Regions from separate parts of the Paenibacillus sp. 1781tsa1 genome, predicted to be linked through region 1. Evidence: riboswitches for the same ligand, from Rfam matches in the RefSeq annotation. Region 1 holds a riboswitch; each other region holds the start of a gene.
The links. Region 1 has a riboswitch for cyclic di-AMP ahead of NKT06_RS00535 (C40 family peptidase). Riboswitches for the same ligand answer to the same signal wherever they lie in the genome.
Positions count from the first base shown of each region.

Region 2: linked by a shared signal. The riboswitch ahead of NKT06_RS10340 (C40 family peptidase) and the one ahead of NKT06_RS00535 (C40 family peptidase) in region 1 are both predicted to bind cyclic di-AMP.
Region 3: linked by a shared signal. The riboswitch ahead of NKT06_RS07150 (HAD family hydrolase) and the one ahead of NKT06_RS00535 (C40 family peptidase) in region 1 are both predicted to bind cyclic di-AMP.
Region 4: linked by a shared signal. The riboswitch ahead of NKT06_RS17485 (3D domain-containing protein) and the one ahead of NKT06_RS00535 (C40 family peptidase) in region 1 are both predicted to bind cyclic di-AMP.

Region 1 covers NZ_JAMYWY010000001.1:108,379-112,592, forward strand. Annotated here, with positions in the region: gene NKT06_RS00525 (c-type cytochrome) at 1-225, opposite strand, end outside; gene NKT06_RS00530 (GNAT family N-acetyltransferase) at 376-870, opposite strand; gene NKT06_RS00535 (C40 family peptidase) at 1,223-1,693, opposite strand; cyclic di-AMP (ydaO/yuaA leader) riboswitch at 1,697-1,834, opposite strand; gene NKT06_RS00540 (hypothetical protein) at 2,080-2,931, opposite strand; gene NKT06_RS00545 (M1 family metallopeptidase) at 2,942-4,214, opposite strand, start outside.
Region 2 covers NZ_JAMYWY010000001.1:2,284,716-2,288,929, forward strand. Annotated here, with positions in the region: gene NKT06_RS10320 (xanthine phosphoribosyltransferase) at 1-72, shown strand, start outside; gene NKT06_RS10325 (hypothetical protein) at 170-499, shown strand; gene NKT06_RS10330 (hypothetical protein) at 623-841, shown strand; gene NKT06_RS10335 (carboxymuconolactone decarboxylase family protein) at 983-1,312, shown strand; gene NKT06_RS10340 (C40 family peptidase) at 1,412-1,876, opposite strand; cyclic di-AMP (ydaO/yuaA leader) riboswitch at 1,882-2,013, opposite strand; gene pelA (pectate lyase) at 2,433-3,395, shown strand; tRNA gene NKT06_RS10350 (tRNA-Leu) at 3,568-3,652, shown strand; gene xynC (glucuronoarabinoxylan endo-1,4-beta-xylanase XynC) at 3,804-4,214, opposite strand, start outside.
Region 3 covers NZ_JAMYWY010000001.1:1,628,311-1,632,524, forward strand. Annotated here, with positions in the region: gene NKT06_RS07135 (urease accessory protein UreF) at 1-539, opposite strand, end outside; tRNA gene NKT06_RS07140 (tRNA-Leu) at 961-1,043, shown strand; gene NKT06_RS07145 (glutathione peroxidase) at 1,194-1,673, opposite strand; cyclic di-AMP (ydaO/yuaA leader) riboswitch at 2,044-2,219, shown strand; gene NKT06_RS07150 (HAD family hydrolase) at 2,335-2,733, shown strand; gene NKT06_RS07155 (HAD family hydrolase) at 2,899-3,582, shown strand; gene NKT06_RS07160 (Nramp family divalent metal transporter) at 3,718-4,214, opposite strand, start outside.
Region 4 covers NZ_JAMYWY010000001.1:3,982,672-3,986,885, forward strand. Annotated here, with positions in the region: gene NKT06_RS17480 (polysaccharide deacetylase family protein) at 4-798, shown strand; gene NKT06_RS17485 (3D domain-containing protein) at 906-1,577, opposite strand; cyclic di-AMP (ydaO/yuaA leader) riboswitch at 1,580-1,776, opposite strand; gene NKT06_RS17490 (amino acid ABC transporter ATP-binding protein) at 1,997-2,719, opposite strand; gene NKT06_RS17495 (ABC transporter substrate-binding protein/permease) at 2,706-4,142, opposite strand.

The DNA of each region.
Region 1 (4,214 bases):
GATGTTAGCCAGAGCGGGTCCTACGCCACCCTGAAGCTGATCCCCGTGACAGGAGATACAATTGGCTTTCACCAGTGCTTCAGCCTGTCCGGCATCCAATGTGACTTCCGGCATGGTTGGCTTGGCTTCTTCAGCCACTTCTTCTTTCCCTGGAAGCGTAAACATTAAAACAATAGCTAAAGCGCATGCTGCAAAAAATACTCCGCTCATGATCCATTTGTGCATCCCTTATGTCCCCTCCAGAATGAAAGATCATCTAACCTGAAACTATCCATATCATTATAACGGAACCTGTACTGACATCATAGCATTTTGTGGGAAATTTTTGAACTAATCACATAACAAGGCGCAAATTAGGTTGTTTTGCAATCGATTTTAATCACGAGGCCCTTCATAAACCATACAGTGAAAGGGCTTTAAGCCGCTCGGGGTCTGTCGTTCGTATGTATCCTGAGTGACAAATCCACTTTTGAGATAGACTTGAATGGCACGAGCATTCCAAGTGAGCACTTCCAGATCGATCTCATTCTTCGGATTTCGGCGAATGGCTTCCTGTACAATGGCCGTGACAAAAGCTGTCCCTTGACCCTGACCACACAGCTCTGGATGCATGCCGAGGCCAATCCGAGTTACCCCTTGAAGTGGGAAGTATTGAGCAAATCCACATATACGATCGTTCTGATCCAGGACGGTCGCATATTGCTCTTGCCGCAGCTGTGCATCTCCGAATTCCACTTCCAGTGCTTTCATCTGCTCCCAGGGAAGCCAGCTGTAGATATTATAAGGCGGATCATACTGCCAACTGCAGATAAGCTCCGCATGTTCTTCTCGCATGGGTACAACGTGGAACGTCACAGGGGCTTCCTTCATACACTTGCATGCTCCTTTCATTGAAACAGAACTCTTTGTCCACTCTACAAAAGAGCAGTTCATTTAGCAAGTCACCCTTACCAGGAAAAAAATGAAACAAAAGTTCCGTTAATTTCGTTTATATTATAACAGGATGGGTAAAAACATCATAAGGGCACGGACGAACGAACGCAAAATGAGCCTGTTATGTCGCAGGATAGCCCCGAGGGTAACTTGCAAGATGAATCAGGATGGAAGCACAAAAAAACCGCCGGATACATTCCTGCGGAGAATGTACCGGGCGGTTCTGTTATGCTTCTTGCTTCGTTCCAGTATGGTTAATGGTTACAGCATCATGTTGCTCAGCTTGTCCCTAGTCAAGGGCCAGTGATTCATATGCGTCCGTGCTCATAATCCGTTTAGCGCCAACATAACGATTGGCCCAGTAGTTTTCACTCAATGCACTGATCGTAACGCCTTTGGAAGAAGAGGAGTGTGCGAACTTTCCATCCCCTACAAAGATTCCTACATGTGATACGCCTTTGCCTGTTGTATTAAAGAATACCAGATCGCCAGCTCTCATTTCCATGCGGGATACGGAATCACCCATGTCGAATTGGGAACTGGATTGGCGTGCCAAATCAATACCCAACTTGTCGAATACATACCGTGTAAATCCGGAGCAGTCAAAGCCGTTAAGCGTTGTTCCCCCACTTTTGTATGTAGTTCCCATTGCTGAATCAATTACTTTATCCATTTTTGAATCTGCGAATGCGCTACCTGCACCAAGCGATAATGCAAATGTGATGCTAAGTACAGCTGCGGTTAATTTCTTCTTGAACAAGAGATATTCCCCTTCCAACGCCTGCGAGGTTAGCTTAAGGATTCGGTTGAAGGTCCCCTATGATCCCTCTGTAGCAAGATCAATTCACCCATAACTGGTTCCCCCGCTTCCCAGGTGCCAGGAATTTGGCTATGCTAGTTATGCACCTGCGAAATCAAGAAATGACGATTTAATTTTAAGTAGTTACAAATATGAATGTAAAGATTACAAAGTTGTTACTAAAAACTCACTGCGATTATTGTAACAGAGGAGTACGGCTTTGGCAACGTTTAGCAACAAATTTAGCAAAAAAAACCTCGACCTTTGACGGGGAAAGGTTGAGGTTTGCCTATTTATAAGTACATATTAGGCCATGAGTTTAACATGTGATGGTAACAATTTTTAAACTATGTGCTCTCACCTTTGGATATTTTGGACTGCCATAATCGGAAATGGCTGCATATTTTCCACAGATTCAATAGACATCTGGCAAGTGGATACGTCTGTTGTAGTATAAGTCCGGTAAGTCCCGTTAATAACCATGAGCCTGAAGTGAATGCCCCAAAGACGAGCAGGTGGATTCCGCCCAGCAGGAGTGCAATGCCGATAACGGCGATAAGATGACGCAGTGCAATCCAGAGTGCTTTGAGGGTGCCGTGAGCCCCGCCTTCTCCTTCTGGTGCCGACACACCGAACTGCATGTAGAGGATGGCATGGTGGATAATCCAACTATATACAATCCAGGCAGCAACATAAGGTATACCAGGCAAAAGTAATTGAAGGGAATGAAATCCGTCCATGAGAATCGAGTAGAGCTTCGGTATAAGCCAGTAGGCGGGTAGAAGTATCAATAATGTACGTATGGTGTGCAGCAGCATCATCGGTTTCCAGAGTTTTTTGATTCCCCGGACGAATGGGATGCGCTCTTCTGTAGAATTAAAGTGCTGAAGTGAGTAGAGCAGTCCTGCCTGAATGAGGGGGCTGATCAACATGCGAACCAGCAGCATGCCCCCCAGGATCCATAGATAACGATGAACCTCCGGATGGGTAGACAAGTTAAGTTGACTTTCCATTTTGAACAAAAGTGTACTCAGCTCCCCAGCATCAGAATCTGGATAGCGCAGGAGTAGCGGGACGACTGCTGATTGTACCATTCGATAGAAGAAATATCCCCAAATGAGTTGATAAAGAAATAAGAGTGCGGCAATGAACATATGCTGACGGACGAGAAACCAGCCTTCACGTATTTTCGCTTTCACCGTTTCCACCTCACCATGACAGACCTCCGAATATAGCTTCTATTAGTTTGGTTACACTCATGCTCCAGCGGGATTTTGCCTGCTCATCCAGTCCGGATTTCAGGAAATTGTTCATATGGCGGTTCTCCAGCACGATCGTGTATAGGGGATCGGTCATGGCCCAGGATACGGGGGATGTGTGCGTTAATTTATAGGTAATGCGATCTTCTTTGCCATCCCATTGCTTGGTGAGGATATGTCCGTCTTCAAAAGCAATTCGAACAGGAACGGCGTTGTAATCACTGCCTTTTTTGGCGATCGTCACGGATGACTCGTACAATGTTTGACCGTCTTTCTGTACAGGCGTAACACGAATCTTCTCTACAGCAAAGTCAGCCATTCCATTACCATAGACGTATTGGTCAAAATAATCAGACCAGGAAGTGCGGGTCACTTGTTCCACAACGTTCTGAAAATCAGCTGAAGTGGGATGTTTGAAGCGGTACTTCTTTACATAGGTAGAGAGAATGCGTTCCATCTTTTTTGTGCCGACTTGATGTTCAATACCAAGCAATACAAGCTTGCCACGTGTGTAGACATTGGCTGCATACTCATTCTGTGAATCGAACTTCCAGGATTCTTGCGTTAAGGATGAAGGAGACGTAATCAGTCCCGATTGTACCGGCAGATTCGGAATCAATCCGTATTCCTGCTCCATCAGTTTGTCTTCTGCATAAGAGGTGAACCCCTCATCCAGCCAGGCTTCCTCAAATTCGTTGCTGGCAACCATGCCGTAGAAGTACTGGTGTCCGATCTCGTGGACTACGGTACGTTCCAAGTCATAACCTGGAGTAGTGTCATCAGCTCCAAAGGCCGTAACTAGCGTAGGGTATTCCATACCTCCAGCACCGTTCCCCGCTTTGGGTGGAACAACGATGGATAAGGTAGCGTAAGGATAGGGGCCAAACCATTTGCTATAATTGGCTAGTGCGGCCTTCGCGGCGTAGAAATAACGTTCTTTCAGATCCTGATGAGCAGGATCTAAATATAACTTGATTCGTACACCAGGCACATTGGGTGCAGAGAAGGGTTCCTCGGCGTAGACAAAATCCGGCGAAGCTGCCCAGGCGAAATCATGCACATCATCGGCATAGAATTGATAGACTTTTTCTCCGTTCTTCACCACGGCTTGTTGCGTTGGAAATCCGGTAGCAGCAACTTTGTATGTTTCAGGCACTCGAATACGCACACTATATATACCGAAGTCGGCGTAAAACTCTGAATTGCCATGGTATTGGTGCAGA
Region 2 (4,214 bases), 2.2 Mb from region 1:
CCGGTGGAAGCCTTGGTACGCATTCGTTCGCTGAACGATGGAACGGTACAATTTGACGATAACGAAATGTGACATTTTAAAGGAATAGGGCCTATTTTTTGAACTATGCCTTTGCATGACCGCGAATTTCATTTATAATGGGGTTATGTTAGGGAGAGGAGGCAACACCATGGGGAACCAACCGGCAACAGAACAATTCTTTAATGATAAGCTGGCGGAATCGAAAGTTCATTTTGAACGTGCCCTGGATTGTAAACATACGGAATTCGATGACCTTTATCCCTATATGATTGAACATCCTCAATTTTTCTGGTACAAACGCTATGTTGCCTGGTCAGAATTACTGACGATTGTAGGCTTGTGCGAAGAGTTGTCCTTCTCTTGGAAAGAACAATTTACACCGCATCAAGTGGAGTACCTTGAAGAACGTGTGATGTCCGCCAAAGTGCTTGATTTTTGGTTCGAGAAGAACGACAGCAAAGAGCACGCGCAGCGGTAACTTTCAGTCGGGACATAATTTCGAATGACATGACAGTCCAATACAGTCACGTGAGACCTAAATGACTTTTCATTTAGGTCTCTTTTTGTAAATAAATAAATTTGGAATATAGGAGCCATGAACATGATTAGTGATACAGAATTGGACGCCCTGCGTCTGTCAGGTGAAAAAGTCAGAGTAGTACGGGACGAGCTGGAATCTAACGATGTAACCGGGATTGTAGTTGCCTGGGATGGCGAGCAGGTACTTATCCGTCGTCAGAATCGACGTGTCGTCAAGTTGGATCGCAGTTACCGTTATCAGTTGTTCAGCGAACCGCGGCAAAGTCCACTTGGTGAGTAACAACGATCATTATGTCAGAAGTAGGGGCGTATAAATGTTTGGAATTACCATGATTTCTTGGCATAATTGACTCACTCGGGAGAGAAGATAGGTACAGTGAGGAAATTCTGTAACTATAGCCGAGAGGGTGTGCTACAAGACATGACATTGATGAATGATAAAGTTCATGCCTACAAGGATCAGATTGGAGCATTAAGCGATGTGCTGCCAGGTGTGGTAAAGTCGTATCATGAGTTTACAGGAGAATGTTTCCAACCTGGCGTGATTGATGCCAAGACAAAACAGCTAATTGCGCTCGGCATTGGATTGTTTGCCAACAATGAGGTATGTACCTTCTACCATGTAGAAGAAGCTCGTGCCAAGGGTGCTACAGATCAAGAGATCATGGAGACCGTAGCCGTGGCGGGAGCTGTAGGAGGCGGACACGCCCTGTCTCAGGGCGCGATGCGAGTGCAAAAGGCGCTCCATTAAGTGCAGATGGAGGTAGTCAAAGAACTGTTCTCATAAAGAGGAAGCCAAACAAAAGAGGAGGTTCCGGGTTGATCCGGAGCCTCCTCTTTGATATCATACCTACATTTTACCCAACATTTTATCATACATAAACTGTCCAGTTACCCGACGTGCTGTCACGTAGCGGTCATTGAAGTATGGATTCGATAACTTAGTGATGCTTACACCTTTACTGCTCGAGGCGTGAGCGAATTGTCCGCCGCCAATATACACCCCTGTATGTGAAATGCCTTTGCCTGTTGTATTAAAGAACACCAGATCACCTGTCCGAACATTGCTCTTGGCTACCGGAGTACCTGCTTTGGCTTGCTGTTGCGAAGTACGTGGCAATTCAATGCTGTATTTGTTGAAAATATATCTCATAAACCCGGAACAGTCGAAGCCGGCCAGAGTCGTGCCACCCCACTTGTAAGGTATACCTGTCATGTTGTTCACTACGGAGTTAATACTGCTTGCCTCTGTGCTTGTTGCCCCGGATGTAAATAGTACAGCCGCTCCAAAAATGGAGATAATCAGTTTTTTCAAAATCAATGTTCTCCCTTCGATGCCTACGGAGTTAGCTAAGGGTTCGGTAGAAGGTTCCCTATATTTCCTATGTATAAGAATAATTCACCCAAAATGGTTCCCCCGTTTTCAAATCTGAAACTCGGCAAATGAATAATTAAGTTTTTGTAACTATTTGAAACTATATTGCATAAATGCGTAATTGTCAAACCCTTTTAAACCCCTTCGTAATACCTCAATGTTAGCGGAATTAATGTTTTTCCATGAAAGAAGAGATCAAGTTTGGGTATCATTCATGACAAAAACGTCATTATTGATTCGTTTGAGACGAATTTGGATAAATAAATAGGTTTGTCATGAGTTAAAAGAACTATTCCGTTATGTAGGATTTAAGAGATTATATTCATTAAGTTGCATATATTGACAGTAATCGATTTTTTGCATATTATCTGATTATCCAATCCACATATTGGATGAAAATTGATTTTATTGTGTTATATATTCAAATTAAGGAGGTTGAGGACTGGTCTTATAGGTAAGGTAGAATTGTGGACGTTATTACAATGAACATGGGAGAGTGTTACATTTGAAAGCAAAGAAAATAGTTACTTTTGTCCTGGCATGCGCCATGGTGTTCTCAACAGTTGGAATTGCAGTTCTCCCTGTAGGGACGGTATCTGCTGCTGATGCATCGGGTACTACAGCGAGTATTTCAGATGTTTTGAAGAACCAACTGCCGGATGGAGGTTGGAGAAAAGATTATAAACAAACAAGTGGAGAGTGGGCGAAGTCCACGATTGACAACAAGGCTACATACTCAGAAATTAGAAGATTGGCGAAGGAATTTAAAAAGACGAATGATCCACGCTACTCCACAGCTGCAATCAAAGGAATCAACTTTTTGATCAATATGCAGTATTCAAACGGCGGATGGCCACAAGTCTACCAAAGCTCCGGATATCACAAGCATATTACTTACAATGACGATGCCATGATTAATGTAATGATTATGCTCGATGAAGTAGCAGCACGCAAAGGTGATTTCTCGTTTATCGACAATACACTTGCTAATCGCAGTAAAAATTCAGTTGCCAAAGGTGTAGAGGCGATTCTGAATACACAAGTCGTTTCGGGCGGCAAGCTGACAGCATGGGGACAACAACATGATTCTGGTTCTCTTAAACCAGCGAGCGCAAGAATCTACGAGGTACCATCGCTGACGGCTGGAGAGAGTGTAACGATTGTTAAATTCCTGAAAACGAGACCTGCCAACGCTAAAATTACCGCCTCCATCAAAGGAGCGGAGGAGTGGTTTAACAAGGTGAAAATTACGGGTTACAAGTATGAAAGAGCAAATGGAGATAGCAAAATCATCGCTGACTCCAAAGCGGCACCGATTTGGGCACGCTTCTATGAGATCGGAACGGATAAACCCATCTTTATTGGTCGTGACGGGGTAGTTAAATACAAATTAAGTGATATTGATAAAGAAAGAAGAGGCGGCTACGCATGGTATGGCAACTGGCCTTCCAAGCTGTAGTTTGAGTATACCTTCGTTTTAATGAACCAAACGATGAGTAGTTAAAGGTAAAGCCCGAATCGACATGGATGTCTGGTTCGGGCTTTAATGTTATTATTTTCAGTGTTGACATGATAGGTGCCGCATGATATATTATTTCTTGTCGCCGAGATTAATCACGGAGATACAATATGCGGTCGTGGCGGAATTGGCAGACGCGCACGGTTCAGGTCCGTGTGGGCTAACCCCCCGTGGAGGTTCGAGTCCTCTCGACCGCATCTAATCAAAAGACTCCTTAAGCTAATGCTTAAGGAGTCTTTTTTGTTTGCATTTTTTGATTGAAATACTAACGTTAGAACTTGAGAGTCCAAGAGGTTAGGGCTTGGGTGCATGAACAACAAATGGTCTTCCATCAGCCAAACGGATCGTTTATTGCGCTGCGGTAATATTAATACTGTCAATATTGGGTCCTTCCGTTCCGGTGGTCACAACTTTTAATGTATTGGTCCCCGTGTTCATGGGGACCTGTATTGTTTTTTCAACCCAAGTGGACCAGCTTCCCGTTGCCGGAAAAGGCTCATTGCTGATGACTTTGGTTCCGTTAACAAAAATGTCGAGGTTACGGGTTCCGCTTTCCAGCGCATAACGAAACTTTACATTTTTGGTGCCTGTAATCGTGTTGTTAATAGCGTTCCATTGAATGGCTGAACCAGTCATTGCGTTGAAGTTGACATACCCGGAGCCAGTGTAACCAGGATAGATCGTTTCAATGGCAGCTTCCGTAAGTGTCGTTCCGGTCTCTGCTTCATAAGTAGTACCGCTGCCTGTATTCCCGCCGTT
Region 3 (4,214 bases), 1.5 Mb from region 1:
GTTGTATCGTTGTTCAGGGGAATGACTTTGGAGGCTTCGGTTATGCAGGCATTCATGGCTGAATGCAGGTAACCAAGGACCGCCTCCTCGACCGGGATGTCGAGGTGGTGGTTAATCCAGGCGTGAACAGTGGAGAGGCAGCCAACCGAATCGTATTTGGCGAAGATCTGTTCGAGCTGGCTGAAATCAATCCAGGGGTGCAGAGCGCGTGCCAGTCTGATCAATCGTTTTCCCATGGCGGCAGCTTGTTCTCTGAGATCTCCAGGAGTTCGCTGAACATGGACCAGCTTGTCGATCAGAGCTATCCGCCATGTATCTTTGTGATCTGCTGCGGTATAGATGCCTTTGATGGCCATGCCTTCAAGACGAACAATGCTGGGATGCAACTGACAACGCATGAATGATTCGAGATCTTCAGCATTACGAATGGTACCCTCCCTGATATGGATATCCATGCCGAAGGAATGGGTAAACCCTCCAACCTGAATAGAGGAATCAAGCAGTTTGACATAATCGAGCAGCTTATTCCCACGGTTCACAATCATTCGCCTCCTGTGTTCGTTAAATGTCATGTTAAATGACATTTATATTCCTTTTTGTTTGCTTTATATTTGAAAATCCGAATTATATGATAGTTATCATCCCATAAATGTCCGCATTTTGTCAATAGAATTGATGGAATTTAATGTATTAAATCTAAATTCAATTATATGTGTTATTTTATATTACTCATAATGTAAGTTATTAGTCGCAGGGAGGACTATATATAATGAATCAACAAAATCGGCTCTAGCCGAAAAAAGAGGGGATCGAATCTAATGATATGCAGTTCATGGATAAACATGACGAGAATATGCGTTTTTTGAGGAAAATGCCTACCCAAAAAGAAGGTTTAAAAAACACTTTACTTTTAGTTCTGAACCCGGTATAATCAATTCTGTTGCCGATTATTTACGACATGCGGTCGTGGTGGAATGGCAGACACGCTATCTTGAGGGGGTAGTGGGCGTATGCCCGTGGAGGTTCGAGTCCTCTCGACCGCATCATATGAACGATTAAGAAGAAGCTTTCCATTAATGGAAAGCTTCTTTTTTTACTTTTTTGAACAGTCTGACATCAAGGTTTGAGAAAAAAAGGCCATCCATTACCGGGGGACGATTGTACCTTCCCTTCCAGCTATGGTGGCCGATGTATTATTTTTGCAGCAAGTTCTTGATATCTTCTTCAATTTTGTCAGGTGTTGTTTTGGGAGCATAACGTTTAACTACCTGTCCGTTCTGATCCACGAGGAACTTGGTAAAATTCCATTTGATTGTTTTGGAGCCGAGCAGGCCGGGTGCTTCTTTGCTAAGGTGCTGGAAGAGAGGGTGAGCGCTTGAGCCGTTCACATCAATTTTCTCAAACATCGGGAAGCTTACGCCATAATTCATCTGACAGAACTCGGCGATATCGTCGGAAGATCCTTTTTCCTGTGCAAACTGGTTGCTTGGAAAACCAAGGACTTCAAATGGCGCATCCTGGAACTTGTCTTGCAGTTCTTGCAGACCTTTGAATTGAGGAGTAAGTCCGCATGAGCTTGCCGTATTCACAATCAGTAACACTTTATCACGGTAGTCGGACATTTCAACTTCTTGACCGCGAAGGGTATTCACTTTGTAATCGTAGACTGTCATCTCAATCGCCTCCATGATATCATCTGATATCTCTTATTATATTGGTTGCAATTAATTAATGCAAAACTTATATGGTGTTAAATGAATCAAAACAGGCAAGTTGTGCAGATTGCGTGAATGAATTGCGAAGTGATTTTCGCCAGAGTGAGAATTAGATAGCCTTGAAGAGGTGGATAGAGTATAACCATATTGTAAGCGTTATTATATATGAATAATGGCGAAAATCTGCCGATTCGGTGATCTGTCCGGACTTTACACCGCCATGGCACGGGTGTATGATTCATAACGTAATTTCAATTTAAACTAAATTGTACTTGAAAAACGAAACAAACGATAATATCGCTCGATCTTAACTTAAGATATACGAACGATGTTTTAATCGCTGAGTTTCCATTCATTCATGAGTGGGAAACGGGGGAACCAACGGAATGCGCTGTCTTGGACAGTAGGCATTCATGGGGTGAATTTTCCGGTGACAGCCGGAAATAGGGCGACTCTCGCGCCCGAATCCGTCAGCTAACCTCGTAAGCGTTAAAGGGAGAGGCAACAAGCCGTACGCTGGTTCATGGCGTTTTCGCCATGGATTCTTTAAGAAGCGTTCGGGAGGCCTTGGTCCCCCACGCTTCTTTTTTGTTGTCTTTTCACGCCAAGGGAGGAACGAATGATGGATACTGAGATGATCTTAGTGACTGCTCCTAATGAAGCAGGACGCAAATTTATCAAATTGCTGATGTACAAAAAAATGCCGTTTGCCGTTCTAACCAACAGTGCAGGGGAAGAGCGCAGACTCCGTAGAATCGGAGTAGAGCATGTCATTCGCATGAATACGGCTGCAGCTCAAAAATGGTTTTTGCCGCAGGGCAGTGTGGGCAACGTGTTTATTTTCGAGAACAGCCTGAACCTGACCTGTCGTTATTTACAGATCTGTAGATCATGGACATCGAAATCCCTGTGCGTCATTACGGAGCAAAGCCATCCGAAGGGAATCTATCGGGGAATGGGTGCAGACCGGATTGTATATTCGCTTAACGGAGAGGTCGGCTTTCTCCTCAATGGTTAATGCCATAGCTTCTGATTGCTCAGGTGTAAGGTGCCTGTTATAATTGAAAGTATCGATAAACGGAAATTTGAGGAGACTCATGCAAGATGGTGAGTCTTTTTTTTTATGGTTTTAAAGGTGAACACGAACTCTTAGATTGCCTGTGGCTTACAAGGAGGAATTGGCGTGCCGGATGTGGGTGGATTAAAGTGGTTGTTTTTTGACGTTGGAGATACGCTGGTGGACGAATGGGAGCCGGTTGATGATATTATCGGACAGTTCGTCCGCGAAGCCAGTGCTTTGGGGTATCCGGTGAAGATTGAGGCAGTACGTGAACTGTTCGCGAACTGTTACCAGAAATATGAGCAATGGCCTATGAGGGTGGCGATTCGCACATTCATTGAAGACGAGGGACATCAGAAACAGATTCAGGACAAGCTGAAGTTTCAAAAAGATCTTGAACGTCCTTTTCCTTCAGCGGATTCCGTTCTTCAGCAGTTGTCGCGGTATTATCGCATTGGCATTATTGCCAATCAGAGTCCTGGAACGGAAGAAAGACTGGAGAGTTACGGACTGCGGAAGTATGTTGATGTTCTGGCCTGCTCGGCTGAAGAAGGGGTGTCCAAGCCAGATCCAGAGTTATACGCTGTAGCCTTGAAACAGGCAGGTTGTGCGCCGGAGGAAGCCGTCATGGTCGGGGATCGGATTGATAACGATATCATTCCTGCCCGGAAGCTGGGCATGCGTACGATTCGAATTATGCAGGGTTACGGAAGATTCCAGCCAGACCGATCGGATGACGAACGCGCGGATTGGACTGTGGATTCATTGGATCAACTTCTGCCTTTACTGATACCCAATCAGGATTAGATGATTGTTTGTTAGAGCTAGAGTTTTACTGCAAAAAGAAACGCGTTGCTGTACTGCAACAATAAAGGCTGATCAACTTGGTATTGAATACCGGAGTTGATCAGCCTTTTTAGTATTTAGTCGATCAGAACGAGATCAGAATAACCGGATCGTTTGAATGAGCAGATATACATTCAGCACAACGATAATTGCTGTAATGAGCCATGAGATGATTTTGAGCCACAATTTGTTGGCGAATGCACCCATGCTTTTTTTATCACTCGTGAACATCACCAGAGGGATTACCGCAAAAGGTAATTGAAGCGACAGCACAACCTGACTCAAAATGAGCAGTTCTTCTGTGCCGTGTTCTCCTGCAATTGCTGTGACAATTACTGCCGGGATGATGGCGATCAGACGTGTGACCAGTCTCCGCAGCCAAGAGGGAATCCGAATGTTGAGGAAACCTTCCATAACAATCTGCCCAGCGAGTGTACCTGTAAGGGTAGAATTCTGGCCTGATGCTAACAGCGCTACACCGAACAGGATACTTGCGATTGTAGTCCCTAATAGGGGTGTCAGCAAGTGGTAGGCATCTGAGATCTCGGCAACCTGCGTCATGCCGGCACTATGGAATACAGCAGCTGATACAA
Region 4 (4,214 bases), 3.9 Mb from region 1:
ATTGTGCGCGTACGCCTCATTATGCTGATGGTTATCGTTATTTTTCTCGGAGGATATCAAGCTCCACCAGTTTCATCACGGGATGCTTCAGACCCGCCAAGTGAATCGGTATCCAGTTCTGATTCCGTAGAAGAAGAACAACTGACACTGGGACAGTTACGTCAAAAATATGCCGATACGTTCAAAACCAATGGTCCTTCAACGAAACAGGTTGCGCTGACATTTGATGATGTGCCCGATCCACGGTTCACTCCGCAAGTGTTGGATCTGCTGAAAAAGTATAAAGTCAGAGCTACTTTTTTCATCGTTGGTAGTCGTGCTGAGAAGCACCCCGATTTGGTAAAAAGGATTGTTAAGGAAGGGCACATTGTTGGCAATCACAGCTACAATCATCCAGAGTTCAGTAAACTGTCGATGAATGCCTTCCGCAAACAAATTTTACATACCGGGGATATCATTCGCCATTTGGCGGGATACACGCCCAAGATGATTCGACCTCCGTACGGAGACATTAATGAAGAACAGCTGAAATGGGCTGCCAGACAACATTATAGTATTGTGAACTGGAACGTTGACTCCCTGGACTGGAAAGGTCTTCCCAAGGAAAAGGTGAAAGATAACATTTTATCTGCCGTAAAACCTGGATCCATCATTCTGCAACATGCAGGAGGCGGTGTAGGATCCAATCTGAATGGCACGATCGAGGCCTTGCCTGAAATTATTGAGGAACTGCGTAACCGGGGGTATGAACTGGTTACCTTGGACGAAATGCTCGGATTACCGAAGGCCAAAGAATAGAATAACCGTCTCAGGAAATTATGAACATATTAAAAGGGTGCTGTTCAATCGCAAGTTAGCGACTGGCAGACACCCTGTTTGAATTCATTTTAGATGTAATTTACGCTCTACTTCAGAATGTACAACTCGATATCCTGAAAACCAAATGTGCTTACCGACTGCTTGCTACCAGGGATGAAGATATCAATCCTGTGACCCTTGATTGCACCGCCCACGTCACGTGCTGTGGCTACAAAAGCCTGTTTTGGCAATCCTGGATGGCTGTGACCCGTTACCAGTACTTTGGTTCCAAGTGGAATCACACTTGGATCAACTGCAATCGTACCCAGTTCAAGGTCATTCCCGAAATAATCGACCGCACCCCATCCTCCATTTTCAGACGGATCTGCAGAGTATGCCGTTGCTTTCACGTTCACAGCTTTACTGTAATCGAATGTTTTACCCCACGCTTGAACCACTTTGTTATCTGTGTTAACGTCCAAGCTTGCTGTGGTAACCGTTTTGGCTTGGGTCTTGCTTTCCGTCGCCGCGGCAGCTACATTGTTTGCCTTAGCGGGAATCGTAATTTTCAAACCACCATAAATGTTGTAAGGCGAAATGTCGTTGTTTGCTTTAACTAACGTGTTAACTGCTACTCCGTATTGTTTCGATAAGGTGTAGAAGGTATCCCCCTCTTTGGCCACATGAACTGAATCGGCGTGAGCCGGAACGGCTTGAATGAGCATTGCTGTTGTCATTAATGCTACTGCTGTTTTGGCTATACGTTTCTTGTTAATCATGGTCTTCCTCCCTCATTATGCCTGCGAAGTTAGTTGTCGGATTCGGATGAGGAGCCCACCCTATAGGTTCATCATTACATTTGAAACGATATGTACCCCTAATTCACCCCAAGCAGTGTGCTGTAGATCTTCCCCCTGCACAATCTGCATCGTTACATCCCCCGCACTCCCTGTCCGGAAGTTTCGGCAGAGTTCAATATATCACAATTTTGTAACCTGAACTTGTAGTAATTCTTACCAAATGGTTTTAACATGTGTAAGCACGTGTAAGAATACTGAATAATCTAAAAGTGTCGGAAGAGATATCCCCTATATATTTGGTAACAGAATAGTTACTTTTTTGAATTCCATATATAATTATTTTCAATAAAAAATAGCGTCACCGACTTGAAGTCAGTAACGCTATTTAATCACTTCATTTAGAGTACTTTCGCAAGAAAATCACGTGTACGTGAATTTTTCGGTGCTCCAAACACCTCATCAGGTGTTCCCTCTTCCACAATAACCCCGCCATCCATGAACAGGATTCGATCTCCAACTTCACGTGCAAAACCCATCTCATGTGTTACGATGACCATAGTCATACCGCCTTCTGCAAGACGTTTCATGACATCCAGTACCTCACCGACCATCTCGGGGTCCAATGCCGACGTAGGCTCGTCAAACAGCATGACATGAGGCTGCATGGCCAATGCTCTAGCAATGGCGATCCGCTGCTTCTGTCCACCGGACAGCTGATTCGGGAATGTATCTTTTTTATCATACAAACCCACGGTGTTAAGCAGATCAGCAGCAATTTTCTCCGCTTCCAAAGTGGATTGTCTCTTCACTTTAATCGGAGCGATCGTGATGTTTTGCTCTACCGTTTTGTGTGGGAACAGGTTGAAATGCTGAAACACCATACCCATTTTCTCCCGAGTTGCGTTAATGTTGTGCTTGGGATCCGTGATTGACACGCCTTCAAAATCAATCTCTCCCGAGGTAGGCTGCTCCAGCAGGTTCAAACAACGTAAGAATGTACTTTTACCTGAACCGGAAGGTCCGATGACCACGACAACCTCACCTTTGCCAATCGTCACGTTAATGCCCTTAAGCACATCGTTATTTCCATAAGATTTGTGTAATTGTCTAACGTCTATCACTTGCACTCAACTTCCTTTCCAGTCGTCCCAGCAGCTTGGACAAAATGAACGTCATTACAAAGTAGATGGCTGCTGCAATCAAAAATGGACTCAAGCCTTGATACGTAATGTTTTTGACCACACTTGCCTGATACATAATGTCCACCATACCGATAACGGAGATAATAGAGGATTCCTTGATGATGGTAATGAATTCATTACCGATCGCAGGTAATACAGCTTTGAAGGCCTGTGGCAATATGATATAACGCATCGCGGCGCCTCTTCCCATACCTAACGAACGCGCTGCCTCCAACTGACCACGATCCACACCTTGGATACCTGCACGGAAAATCTCCGCCAGATAGGCACCACTATTGATTGAAAGTGTAATGATACCTGCCTGAAGTGCCGTGAAGTTAATGCCAAAGCTTAGGGAAAAACCATAGTAAATAATCATCAATTGTACCAGCATCGGTGTGCCACGGATCACTTCAACGTAAGCTGTACCGATCCAGCGCAAGATTGCAGCGTCATGCAAACGGAACAAACAGATGATCAATCCAATAATTACCCCGAAGATAACCCCAAGTGCAGACAACAGAAGTGTGTATCCTACACCTGTAGCATAAAAACTTTTGTACTGCCAGAATACTTGGAAAATATTTTGTGATTTGTTCGCTTTATCCGCCATCAAGAGGCTGGCGTCGGTCACCATCTGGTTGATTTTATCTTCACTTTTCAATCGCTCAAGTGTTCCATTTACTGCAGCTAGCAGCTCAGTATTTCCTTTACGAATCCCGATTGCAGCTTCTGCTTGCTCTTCGTCCGGAACAGCAGCAGCAAGTCCAATGATATCGTCCAGATAACCTGCAGCAACAGTGTCTTCAACGATTGCCGCGTCAATGCGTTTGGTTTGCAGTTGAAGCACGATATCGGAGATTTTATCAAGCGCAGTAAGCTTCGCTCCTGGAATACTCTGTCCGATCGTTTCCTGAATGGAGCCTTTCTGAACGCCAATTTTCGCATTTTCAAGTTCTGCCATGGTTGGATATTTGTCTTTATCCACATTGCGAACCATAATCACTTGTTTTGATTTATAATAGGTATCGGAAAAATCGATACTTTTCTTCCGCTCATCCGTCGGCGTCATACCTGAAATTACCAGATCAACACGCCCGCTCTGCAATGAAGGCAGAAGACCGTCGAAGCCCATATCCTCAATCACAAGCTCAGCGCCAAGATCTTTGGCAATCTCTTTGGCGATCTCAATATCGAAACCGACGATTTCATCTTTGCCATTAATCACTTTATGGAATTCATAGGGTGCAAAATCGGCACTTGTACCGAGCACCAGCTTTTTACTGCTTGAATTATCTGTAGTTCCACTTGCAAGTGCCGCAGGAACGGCAGTTGTCAGCAGAACGACAAAGGTTAACAGCATCATGGTGTAACGACTTATTAATTTCAACCTTTTTCTCTCCCCTTACAATACTTTGTATGCTTCTCATGTTGA